3 regions of the Streptomyces sp. NPDC044064 genome follow, and region 3 is predicted to be linked to each of the others. Evidence: riboswitches for the same ligand, from Rfam matches in the RefSeq annotation. Region 3 holds a riboswitch; each other region holds the start of a gene.
What was found. A riboswitch is a leader RNA that binds a small molecule or an ion and turns the genes downstream of it on or off. The one in region 3 is predicted to bind cobalamin.
Positions count from the first base shown of each region.

Region 1: another riboswitch for cobalamin. It lies ahead of AC07DS_RS18485 (ribonucleoside-diphosphate reductase subunit alpha); the one in region 3 lies ahead of AC07DS_RS28850 (cobalamin biosynthesis protein).
Region 2: another riboswitch for cobalamin. It lies ahead of AC07DS_RS16070 (CbtB domain-containing protein); the one in region 3 lies ahead of AC07DS_RS28850 (cobalamin biosynthesis protein).

Region 1 covers NZ_JBWKFN010000010.1:191,875-195,176, reverse strand. The annotation lists gene mctP (monocarboxylate uptake permease MctP) at 1-1,428, shown strand, start outside; cobalamin riboswitch at 1,584-1,707, shown strand; gene AC07DS_RS18485 (ribonucleoside-diphosphate reductase subunit alpha) at 1,833-3,302, shown strand, end outside.
Region 2 covers NZ_JBWKFN010000008.1:290,089-293,390, reverse strand. The annotation lists gene AC07DS_RS16075 (MMPL family transporter) at 1-1,307, shown strand, start outside; cobalamin riboswitch at 1,423-1,567, shown strand; gene AC07DS_RS16070 (CbtB domain-containing protein) at 1,603-1,824, shown strand; gene AC07DS_RS16065 (CbtA family protein) at 1,846-2,598, shown strand; gene AC07DS_RS16060 (hypothetical protein) at 2,691-3,044, shown strand; gene AC07DS_RS16055 (histidine phosphatase family protein) at 3,051-3,302, opposite strand, start outside.
Region 3 covers NZ_JBWKFN010000019.1:121,020-124,321, forward strand. The annotation lists gene AC07DS_RS28845 (cobyric acid synthase) at 1-1,103, opposite strand, end outside; gene AC07DS_RS28850 (cobalamin biosynthesis protein) at 1,100-2,044, opposite strand; cobalamin riboswitch at 2,146-2,285, opposite strand; gene AC07DS_RS28855 (hypothetical protein) at 2,627-2,854, opposite strand; gene AC07DS_RS28860 (inorganic phosphate transporter) at 2,883-3,302, opposite strand, start outside.

The DNA of each region.
Region 1 (3,302 bases), on a different contig from region 3:
CTGTACACGGCGTACACCTTCGTCGCCGTGCCGGCGGCGATCTACACGGCGGGCGCGGCCGGTTTCTTCGCCGTGCCGTACACCATCCTGGTCTACCCGCTGATCTTCACGTTCCTGCCCCGCCTGTGGTCGGTCTCGCACAAGCACGGCTATGTGACGACCTCGGACTTCGTGCGCGGCCGCTTCGGCTCCAAGGGCCTGTCGCTGGCCGTGGCGCTCACCGGCATCCTCGCGACGATGCCGTACATCGCGCTCCAGCTCGTCGGCATCCAGGCGGTGCTGGACGTGATGGGCGTCGGCGGCGGCGAGAACACCAACTGGTTCGTGAAGGACCTCCCGCTGCTCATCGCCTTCGGTGTGCTGGCCGCCTACACGTACTCGTCGGGCCTGCGCGCGCCCGCGCTGATCGCGTTCGTCAAGGACACGCTGATCTACATCGTCATCGCGGTGGCGATCATCTACATCCCGATCAAGCTGGGCGGGTTCGACGACATCTTCGCCAAGGCCGGCGAGAAGTTCACGAAGGCGGGTGCGGGCGGGCTCGTCCCCGCCCCCGCGGGCCAGTGGACGTATGCCACGCTGGCGCTCGGTTCGGCGCTCGCGCTGTTCATGTACCCGCACTCGATCACCGCGACGCTCTCGTCCAGGAGCCGTGAGGTGATCCGGCGCAACACCACGATCCTGCCGCTGTACTCGCTGATGCTGGGCCTGCTCGCGCTGCTCGGCTTCATGGCGATCGCGGCCGGGGTGAACGTCACCAACGGGCAGTTGGCGATTCCGCAGCTGTTCGAGGACATGTTCCCGGACTGGTTCGCGGGCGTCGCCTTCGCGGCGATCGGCATCGGCGCCCTGGTGCCCGCGGCCATCATGTCCATCGCGGCGGCGAACCTCTTCACCCGCAACATCTACAAGGACTTCATCAGGCCGGACGCCACGCCGAGGCAGGAGGCCCAGGTCTCCAAGCTCGTGTCGCTGCTGGTGAAGGTCGGCGCCCTGGTCTTCGTCCTCACCATGGACAAGACGGTCGCCATCAACTTCCAGCTGCTGGGCGGCATCTGGATCCTGCAGACCTTCCCGTCCCTGGTCGGCGGCCTGTTCACGCGCTGGTTCCACCGCTGGGCGCTGCTCGCCGGCTGGGCGGTCGGCATGGTCTACGGCACCGCCGCCGCGTACGGCGTGGCCTCGCCGACCCAGAAGCACTTCGGCGGCTCCGCCAAGGAGATCCCGGGTATCGGTGAGATCGGCTACATCGGCCTCACGGCCTTCGTCCTGAACGTCGCCGTCACGGTGGTCCTGACCTTCGTCCTGAAGGCTCTCAAGGCCCCTGAGGGCCTCGACGAGACGAGCCCCGCGGACTACACGGCGGACGCGGGCGACGCGGGAGTTCAGGTGGAACTCCCCCCGGCCACGGCGGGCGCCGGGCACTGAGAGGCGCCCCGAAGGGGGCGCGAGCAACCACGATCCACCCGCAGCGGGCCGCCGGCAACAAGCACCACGGCGGCCCGCTGTTGACCCTCTGAAGCCGCCACAACACGCAGCAGACACAACATCTGGGGGTGACACCACAACCCGGCACTAGATGTATGCTCATCCTCGCTGTCGCCGCAGGGGAATCCGGTGCGAATCCGGAACTGTCCCGCAACGGTGTACTTGCGTGTATCCGCACGCCCGTTCAGTCCGAGGACCTGCCGGCAGCGCGCGCCCGGCCGTCCGGTCCGGGTGCCTTGAGACGTCCGGGCCTCGTGGAGTGGGCCGGTGGACGCGACGCCGTGCGCGCTCGTGCTGCCCCCCGCCCTCCGCCAGGCCCTGTGCCGAGCGAGGGAGAGCCCCACGTGACCATCGCGCCAGCCGACCCGGCTTCAGCCGTCCAGGCGACCGCAGCACCGGTGGAGACCGACGGTCCCGGTGCCGCGCTGCTGCGGACCCTGACCGAGCTGACCGCCGACCTCCCCGACGCCGACCCCGGCCGGGTCGCCGCGGCCGCGCTGCGGGGCCGTTCCGCCCGGGCCGACGAGGCGGAGTTGCGCGAGCTGGCCACGGAGGCGGCCGCCGGCCTCATCTCCGAGGACCCTGCCTACTCCCGGCTGGCCGCCCGGCTGCTGACCATCTCGATCCGCGCCGAGGCCGCCTCGCAGGGCGTGACGTCCTTCACCGAGTCCGTCGCCGTGGGCCACCGCGAGGGCCTGGTCGCCGACCGCACGGCGGAGTTCGTACGACTGCACGCCGCGCGTCTCGACACGCTGATCGACGCGGCCGGCGACGACCGCTTCGGCTACTTCGGTCTGCGCACCCTGCACAGCCGCTACCTGCTGCGCCACCCCATCACCCGCAAGGTGATCGAGACGCCCCAGCACTTCATGCTGCGCGTCGCCGCTGGTCTCGCCGAGGACGACACGACCCGCTCCGCCGACGAAGTCGCCGCGCTCTACGGGCTCATGAGCCGCCTCGACTACCTGCCCTCCTCCCCCACGCTCTTCAACTCCGGCACGCGGCACCCGCAGATGTCGTCCTGCTACCTCCTCGACTCACCGCTGGACGAGCTGGACTCCATCTACGACCGCTACCACCAGGTCGCCCGCCTCTCCAAGCACGCCGGCGGCATCGGTCTGTCGTACTCCCGGATCCGCAGCCGCGGTTCGCTGATCCGCGGCACCAACGGACACTCCAACGGCATCGTCCCGTTCCTGAAGACCCTGGACGCCTCGGTGGCCGCCGTGAACCAGGGCGGCCGGCGCAAGGGCGCGGCCGCGGTGTACCTGGAGACCTGGCACTCCGACATCGAGGAGTTCCTGGAGCTGCGCGACAACACCGGCGAGGACGCGCGCCGTACGCACAACCTCAACCTCGCGCACTGGATCCCGGACGAGTTCATGCGCCGGGTGAACGCCGACGAGCAGTGGTCGCTGTTCTCCCCGGCGGACGTGCCGGAGCTGGTCGACCTGTGGGGCGAGGAGTTCGACGCCGCGTACCGCAAGGCGGAGGCGAACGGGCTCGCGAAGAAGACCATCCCGGCCCGCGACCTGTACGGCCGCATGATGCGCACCCTCGCGCAGACCGGCAACGGCTGGATGACCTTCAAGGACGCCGCCAACCGCACCGCCAACCAGACGGCCGAGGCGGGCCACGTCGTCCACTCCTCGAACCTCTGCACGGAGATCCTGGAGGTCACCGACGACGGCGAGACGGCGGTCTGCAACCTGGGTTCGGTCAACCTCGGTGCCTTCGTGCGGGACGGGGACATCGACTGGGAGCGCCTCGACGAGACCGTCCGCACGGCCGTCACCTTCCTCGACCGCGTCGTC
Region 2 (3,302 bases), on a different contig from region 3:
TCCTCGCGCTGGTCCTGTCCACGCTGGGGTTCCTCAAGCAGATGGGCCCGGCACTCGCCATCGCGGTCGCCGCCACGCTGGTCGCGGGCCTGACCCTGATCCCGGCCGTGGTCTCGCTCATCGGACCGAAGGTCTTCTGGCCCTCCAAGTCCTGGCAGCGGGAGCCGGAGAACGCCCGGTTCGCCGCCCTCGGCCGGGGCGTGCAGCGCCGCCCGGGGCTGACCGCCACGCTCTCCGGCCTCGTCCTGGTCGCGCTGTCGCTCGGCACCCTCGGCTTCAACGCCACGTTCGACCTGGCGGCGGGCTCGATGCCCAAGACCAAGGAGTCCATGGTCGTCCAGGACGAGATGCAGAAGGCGTACTCGGCGGGCGCCGCCGCACCCACCGACGTCTTCGTGTCCAGCACCGACGGCAAGCAGCTGGACAAGTCCGGCCTGGACGCCTACGCGCAGAAGCTCGGGGCCGTCGACGGCGTCGCGAACGCCCGCCTGACCCAGCTGAACAAGGCAGGCACCACCGCCGACATCACCGTCACCCTCAAGTACGAGGCGTCGACGGACAAGGCGATCGATGCCGTGGGTGAGGTGCGCGACGTCGCACACTCCGACGCACCCGAGGGCACCGAAGCCGTCGTCGGCGGCATGTCCTCGATCTACAAGGACATCGCCACGGCGGTCAACCACGACTACCGGACGGTCTTCCCCGTGGCCGCCCTCCTCATCATGATCATCCTGGGGCTGCTGCTGCGCAGTGTGGTCGCCCCCTGGTACCTGATGGCCTCGGTGGGTCTCGGCTTCGGCGCCACCCTCGGCGCCACGGTCTGGATCTTCCAGGCGGGGCAGGGACACTCGGGTCTGATGTTCATGCTCCCGGTGATCATGTATCTGTTCGTGGTCGCCATCGGCACCGACTACAACATCCTGATGATCGCCCGGCTCCGCGAGGAGGCCCGCGAGGGCCGCGAGCCCCGCGAGGCGGCGGGCATGGCGCTCCGGCACGCCGGGCCGACCGTGGCGGCGGCCGGCTTCATCCTGGCGGCGACCTTCGCCACGATGATGCTGGCGGGCAACGCGCTGCTGACGGAGATGGGTTTCGCGGTCTCCTTCGGTATCGCCGTCGCCGCCTTCGTGATGGCGATGTTCTTCACGCCGAGCCTCACCGCGCTGATCGGCCACGCGGCATGGTGGCCGGGCCATGGGGACCGGGCACGGGAAGTGCCGGCCGGTGCCGGCTCTCCGGACGCCGGTTCGGTTCCCGGCCAGGACCGGGACACCGTCGCACCCGATCCGTCGGGCCGCCGCGGCTAGTTGTACGAGGACGGGGCAGGTCTGCCGGGCCGCACAGCCCGGCGGGCCTGACCCGCCGTCATCGCGGCGGCCGACGCGAGAGGAAGATCACGACGGACCACGCGGTCTTGGCCATGCACGCGCCACGCGGTACGGTCTGTCCGATATCGACGACGGCGAGACGGAAGCCGGTGGAAATCCGGCACGGTCGCGCCACTGTATGCGGAACACCCCTGGGTGTCCCGTGAGTCAGACCCGTGGCCGTCGTCATGTGCACCACCGAGATGGGACGCGAACTCCCAGAGGAGGTCCTGCCATGGCGCAGACCGTCGCCCAGCCGACAGCCACCACCCCCGCCGTTCCCGCCACGCTGCCGCTCAAGGCGATCGCTCCGTGGGCGGTCTTCTTCGGCATCCTCATGCTCGTCCTGCTGTACTTCGTCGGCGCCGAGCAGGGCGCCACCTCCGTGTTCAACGGCACGGACGTCCACGAGTGGGTGCACGACGCCCGCCACCTGCTCGGCTTCCCCTGCCACTGACGCGAGGGACGCCGCTCGACCATGAACTCCACAACCGTGAGAAACCTTCTCGTGCGGGGCATGCTCGCCGGCCTTGCCGCCGGCGTGCTCGCCCTCGTCGTCGCCTACCTCCTCGGTGAGCCGAGCGTCGACAGCGCGATCAGCTTCGAGGACGCCCACTCCCACGAGCACGAGATGGAGGTCGTCTCCCGCTCACTGCAGTCCACCCTGGGCCTCGCCACCGGTGTCCTCGTCTACGGGGTCGCCTTCGGCGGCATCGCCGCGCTCGCCTTCTGCGTCGCGCTCGGCCGTGTCGGCCGCTTCAGCCCGCGGGCGACCGCGCTGCTGCTGTCCGGCTGCGCACTGCTCGCCGTCTACGTCGTACCGTTCCTGAAGTACCCGGCCAACCCGCCGTCGGTCGGCGAGCCCGACACCATCGGCAAGCGGACGACCCTGTACTTCCTGATGATGCTGCTCAGCGTGCTTCTGGCGGTCGCCGCCACCATCCTGGGCAAACGCCTCGCGCCTTCCCTGGGCACCTGGTACGCGACCGTCGTCGCGGTGGCCGCCTTCGCCGTCGTGATCGGCCTGGCCTACGAGTTCCTGCCCGTCATCAACGAGGTGCCGAAGGACTTCCCGGCCACCCTGCTGTGGCGGTTCCGCCTCTCCGCACTGGCCATCCAGGCCGTCCTGTGGGGTGGATTCGGCCTGCTCTTCGGCGAGTTGGCCGAGCGGCAGCTGAACCCCAAGCCCGCGGCCGCCGCGTCCGGGCGAAGAGTTCCCGCCACGCACTGATCCGTTCAGGACACGAGAGGGCCCTTCGGAACCGTCCGGGGGCCCTCTCGCGTTTCCGGGACACCGGCGGAGGCGACGAGCGGAGGAGCCGAGTGGCCAGACAACGTCCCGAACCGCGCCACATCACTCTCGGCGGTCGTGAGGCGGTGGCCCTGACCGTGGAGGAGTACGCCCAACTCGTGGCCAGCCGACGCCAGATCGGCGGCCAGAGCGCACGCGTACGGGTGCTCGCCCAGCAGGTCAAGCGGACCGAGCGACTTCTCGACGAGCTGGAGGCCCTGGTCGGTGCCCCCACGGCCGTCTGCCGTACCCCGGACGAGGCAGCGGGCCGCCGGGCGACGGCCGACTGCCACGGCGACCACGGCACGACCGGCGGCATGGACACCGACTGCCTGCGGTGCGCGATCGCGGCACTGCTGCGTCGCCACCGGGACGCGACTCCCTGACCGCCGTCAGTCGCCCGGCCGGCCGAGGCCGTGTCCGAGGCGCACGTTCCAGCGTCCGGAACGACCGGTGACCTCGGCCGCCGTGAGCGGCGGAACGTCGAGGCGCCAGAACGCCGCCTCGGGCGCGCCCAACGCGTGCACCACCACAGCCCGTACGACCTCGGGCTCCACCACGGCGACGGTCCGCACGTCCGCCCCTCCACTCGTGTCCAGCCAGCGCGCGACCCGTGCACACAGCTCCCGAACCGACTCGCCGCC
Region 3 (3,302 bases):
AGCACTCCGAGGCCCGGGACACTGCCGGCGCGCGACTCGACCTCGTCCTCGATGTGCTCGCCGAGGATCTGGAAGCCGCCGCAGACGCCGAGGACCGGGCGTCCCTCCGCGGCCCTTCTGACGAGGGCGTCCGCGAGACCCCGCTCGCGCAGCCAGGCGAGCGCCCGGACCGTACCCCGGGTCCCAGGGATCACCACGAGGTCGGCGTCCGCCAGCTCCTCCGGCCGGTCCACGAACCGCACGACGACGCCCGGTTCGGCGGCCAGCGAGTCCACGTCCGTGAAGTTGGACATGAGCGGGACCGCGCAGACGGCGACCCGCAGCACGTCCTCGCCGACGGGCGGGGCGGTGTTCGACTCCCGCACGGTTCCGCGCAGGGAGACACGGAGCCCGTCCTCCTCGTCGATGCCGAGCCCGTGCCGGAACGGCAGCACGCCGTAGGTGTGCCGCCCGGTGAGCCCGTGCAGCATGTCCAACCCCGGCTCCAGCAGGCCGACATCACCCCGGAACTTGTTGACCAGGAACCCGGCGACCAGCTCCTGGTCCTCCCGGGACAGCAGCGCGACGGTCCCGAAGAAGGAGGCGAACACGCCTCCGCGGTCGATGTCGCCCACCACCAGCACGGGCAGCCGCGCGTTGCGCGCGATCCCCATGTTCACGATGTCGGTGCGCCGCAGATTGATCTCCGCGGGCGAACCGGCCCCCTCACAGATCACCGCGTCATACGTGCCCCGCAACTCGGCAAGACAGTCCAGCACCGTGCCGAGCAGCCGCTGCTGGCGCCCCCCGTGGTACCCGCGCGCGCTCAGCTCGCCCACCGGCTTGCCGAGCAGCACGACCTGGCTGCTCTGCTCGCCACCGGGCTTGAGCAGCACGGGATTCATCAGCGCGGTCGGCTCGACACGGCAGGCCTGGGCCTGCATGGCCTGAGCCCGTCCGATCTCGGCGCCCTCCCGGGTCACGAACGAGTTGAGGGACATGTTCTGCGCCTTGAACGGCGCGACCTTGACGCCCCGGCGCACCAGCCACCGGCAGATACCTGCCGTCACGACGCTCTTGCCGGCGTCGGAGGTGGTGCCGGCCACGAGGAGACCACCGTTCACTTCCCACGTCCCTTCACGATTCGGCGCGCGGCGACCGTGACGCCGAGCGCGAGCAGGCCGACCCGGCGGGAGAGCCGTACGGCCCGGTCGATGTCGGTGACCCGGACGGCCCGCCCGGTGTCCCCGTTGAGCAGGGGCCGGTGTTCGACGCGCCCGCCGTAGGAGAGCGTCCCGCCCAGCCGCACGCCGAGGGCACCCGCGAACGAGGCCTCGACGGGCCCGGCGTTGGGACTCGGGTGCCTGCGGGCGTCGGCCCGCCAGGCCCGCACGGCGCCGCGGGGGTCCGGTCCGGCAGCGGCGGCGAGCACGGCGGTCAGCCGCGCCCCCGGCCAGCCGGCGAGGTCGTCGAGCCGGGCGGAGGCCCAGCCGTAGCGCCGGAAGCGGACCGACCTGTGGCCCACCATCGCGTCCAGGGTGTTGACGGCCCGGAACCCGAGCAGCCCCGGTACCCCGCCCACGGCACCCCAGACGAGCGCGCCCACGACGGCGTCCGACGTGTTCTCGGCGACGGACTCGACCACGGCCCGGGCGATCCCGTCGGCGTCGAGGGCCTGCGGGTCCCGTCCGCACAGATGCGGCAGCCGCGCCCGGGCCGCCTCGACGTCCCCGGCCTCCAGCGCACGCCCGACGGTCCGTGCCTCCCGGGCGAGCGAAGTACCCCCGACCACGGCCCAGGTGGCGGCGGCGGTCAGCGCGACGGAAGCGACGGGGGAACGGCGCACGGCTCGCTCGGCCACGGCCCCCAGCGCGACGGCGCCTCCGGCGCACACGGCGGTGTGCAGCGCACCCCAGCCGCGGTGGTCGTGCCACAGCGCGCGCTCCACGGCGGCGGCAGCCCGCCCGAACGCGGCGACCGGATGCCCACGGCGCGGATCACCGAGGACCAGGTCGCCGACGAGGCCGGCGGCGGCGCCGTACGCGTAGAAGCGATCGGCACCCATCGGCTCAGCCGGCCGTGGGGGCAGGCAGGGCCTGGTTACTGAACCTCAATCGGCAGCCGCGCATGGCGATATGTCCTCACTCAGGGTGTCCACGCCCTGGTTCGACTAGACCGGCGGTGAGAGTTCCTGGCTCCCGGGGGTGTTCTTCCCCGGTGACAGTGGCGGGACCGCGCCGGATTCGCACCGGCTTCCTCTCTGCCGCCGTACATGGCCCGGGCAGTCCACCACGCGCCCGGAAGGGCCGTCAACTTGCCTTTGACCTGGGATGCCGGACTGTGCTGAGGCCCACATCGCCGGCACGCCGGGCGGCACCGCGAGGCCGGGTCGCGGTGAATTCAGTTCCCTCGGGCGGCAATCGGGGATCCCGCCCGTGCTCACGGACCGTCACCACCCGCACGGGTGCATAGGTCTTGTACGGGGTCCAACGGTCATCGGAGGGGACACACCGTGGCGTACATGGGCGAGATGCTGCCGGGCGACGGCCGGGTGGTGCTGCCGGAGCCTGCGGACATGCGGACATGCGTCCGCCCTGTCGTTCCCGCTGAAGCGGTACCGACAGGGCGGACGATGTGGACTACGGCGTCAGGGCTTCGCCACGATCAGATAGATCCCGTACGCCACCGCAGCGGCACAGGCCGCGAAGCACACGTACGCACCGGTCACGGCCAGCGCGGCGGACCCGCCCTGCTCCGTGGCCTTCTCGCGGCGCGACAGGCCGTTGACGCCGAGGGTGAACAGGGCCACCAGGCCCACCGTGAACGCGAGGCTGACGCCGAAGACGGAGCCGAGGGCCGCCCAGTCGATCTTCATGGGGATGCTTCCTTCAGTTTCCGGGCGGTCAGACTGCGGCGGCCGGCGGAGCCGCCGGAGCCGGTTCGGTGGTGGCCTGAGCCGGGATCGTGGCCGACAGGTCCTCGGCGACCGTGCCCGTGGGCGGCGGGATCACCGCGGCGATGGCGGTGGTCACCACACCGGCCGGCTCCACCGTGTCGTCGACGACGTTGGTGTGGTCGACGACCTCGCGGCGGGAGATCTTCCAGATCGCGGCGCTGGCGCCGACCAGGAAGACGGCGACGGCCGCGGTGCCCCAGTCACCCAGGTCCGTGACGGACTCGGCGCCCGCGCCGACCAGCGCGGCGGCCGGCAGGGTCAGCGCCCAGGCGATGAACATGCGGGTCGCGGTGGACCAGCGGACCACACCGCCCCTGCGGCCCAGACCAGCGCCCATCACCGAGCCGGAGACGACGTGGGTGGTGGA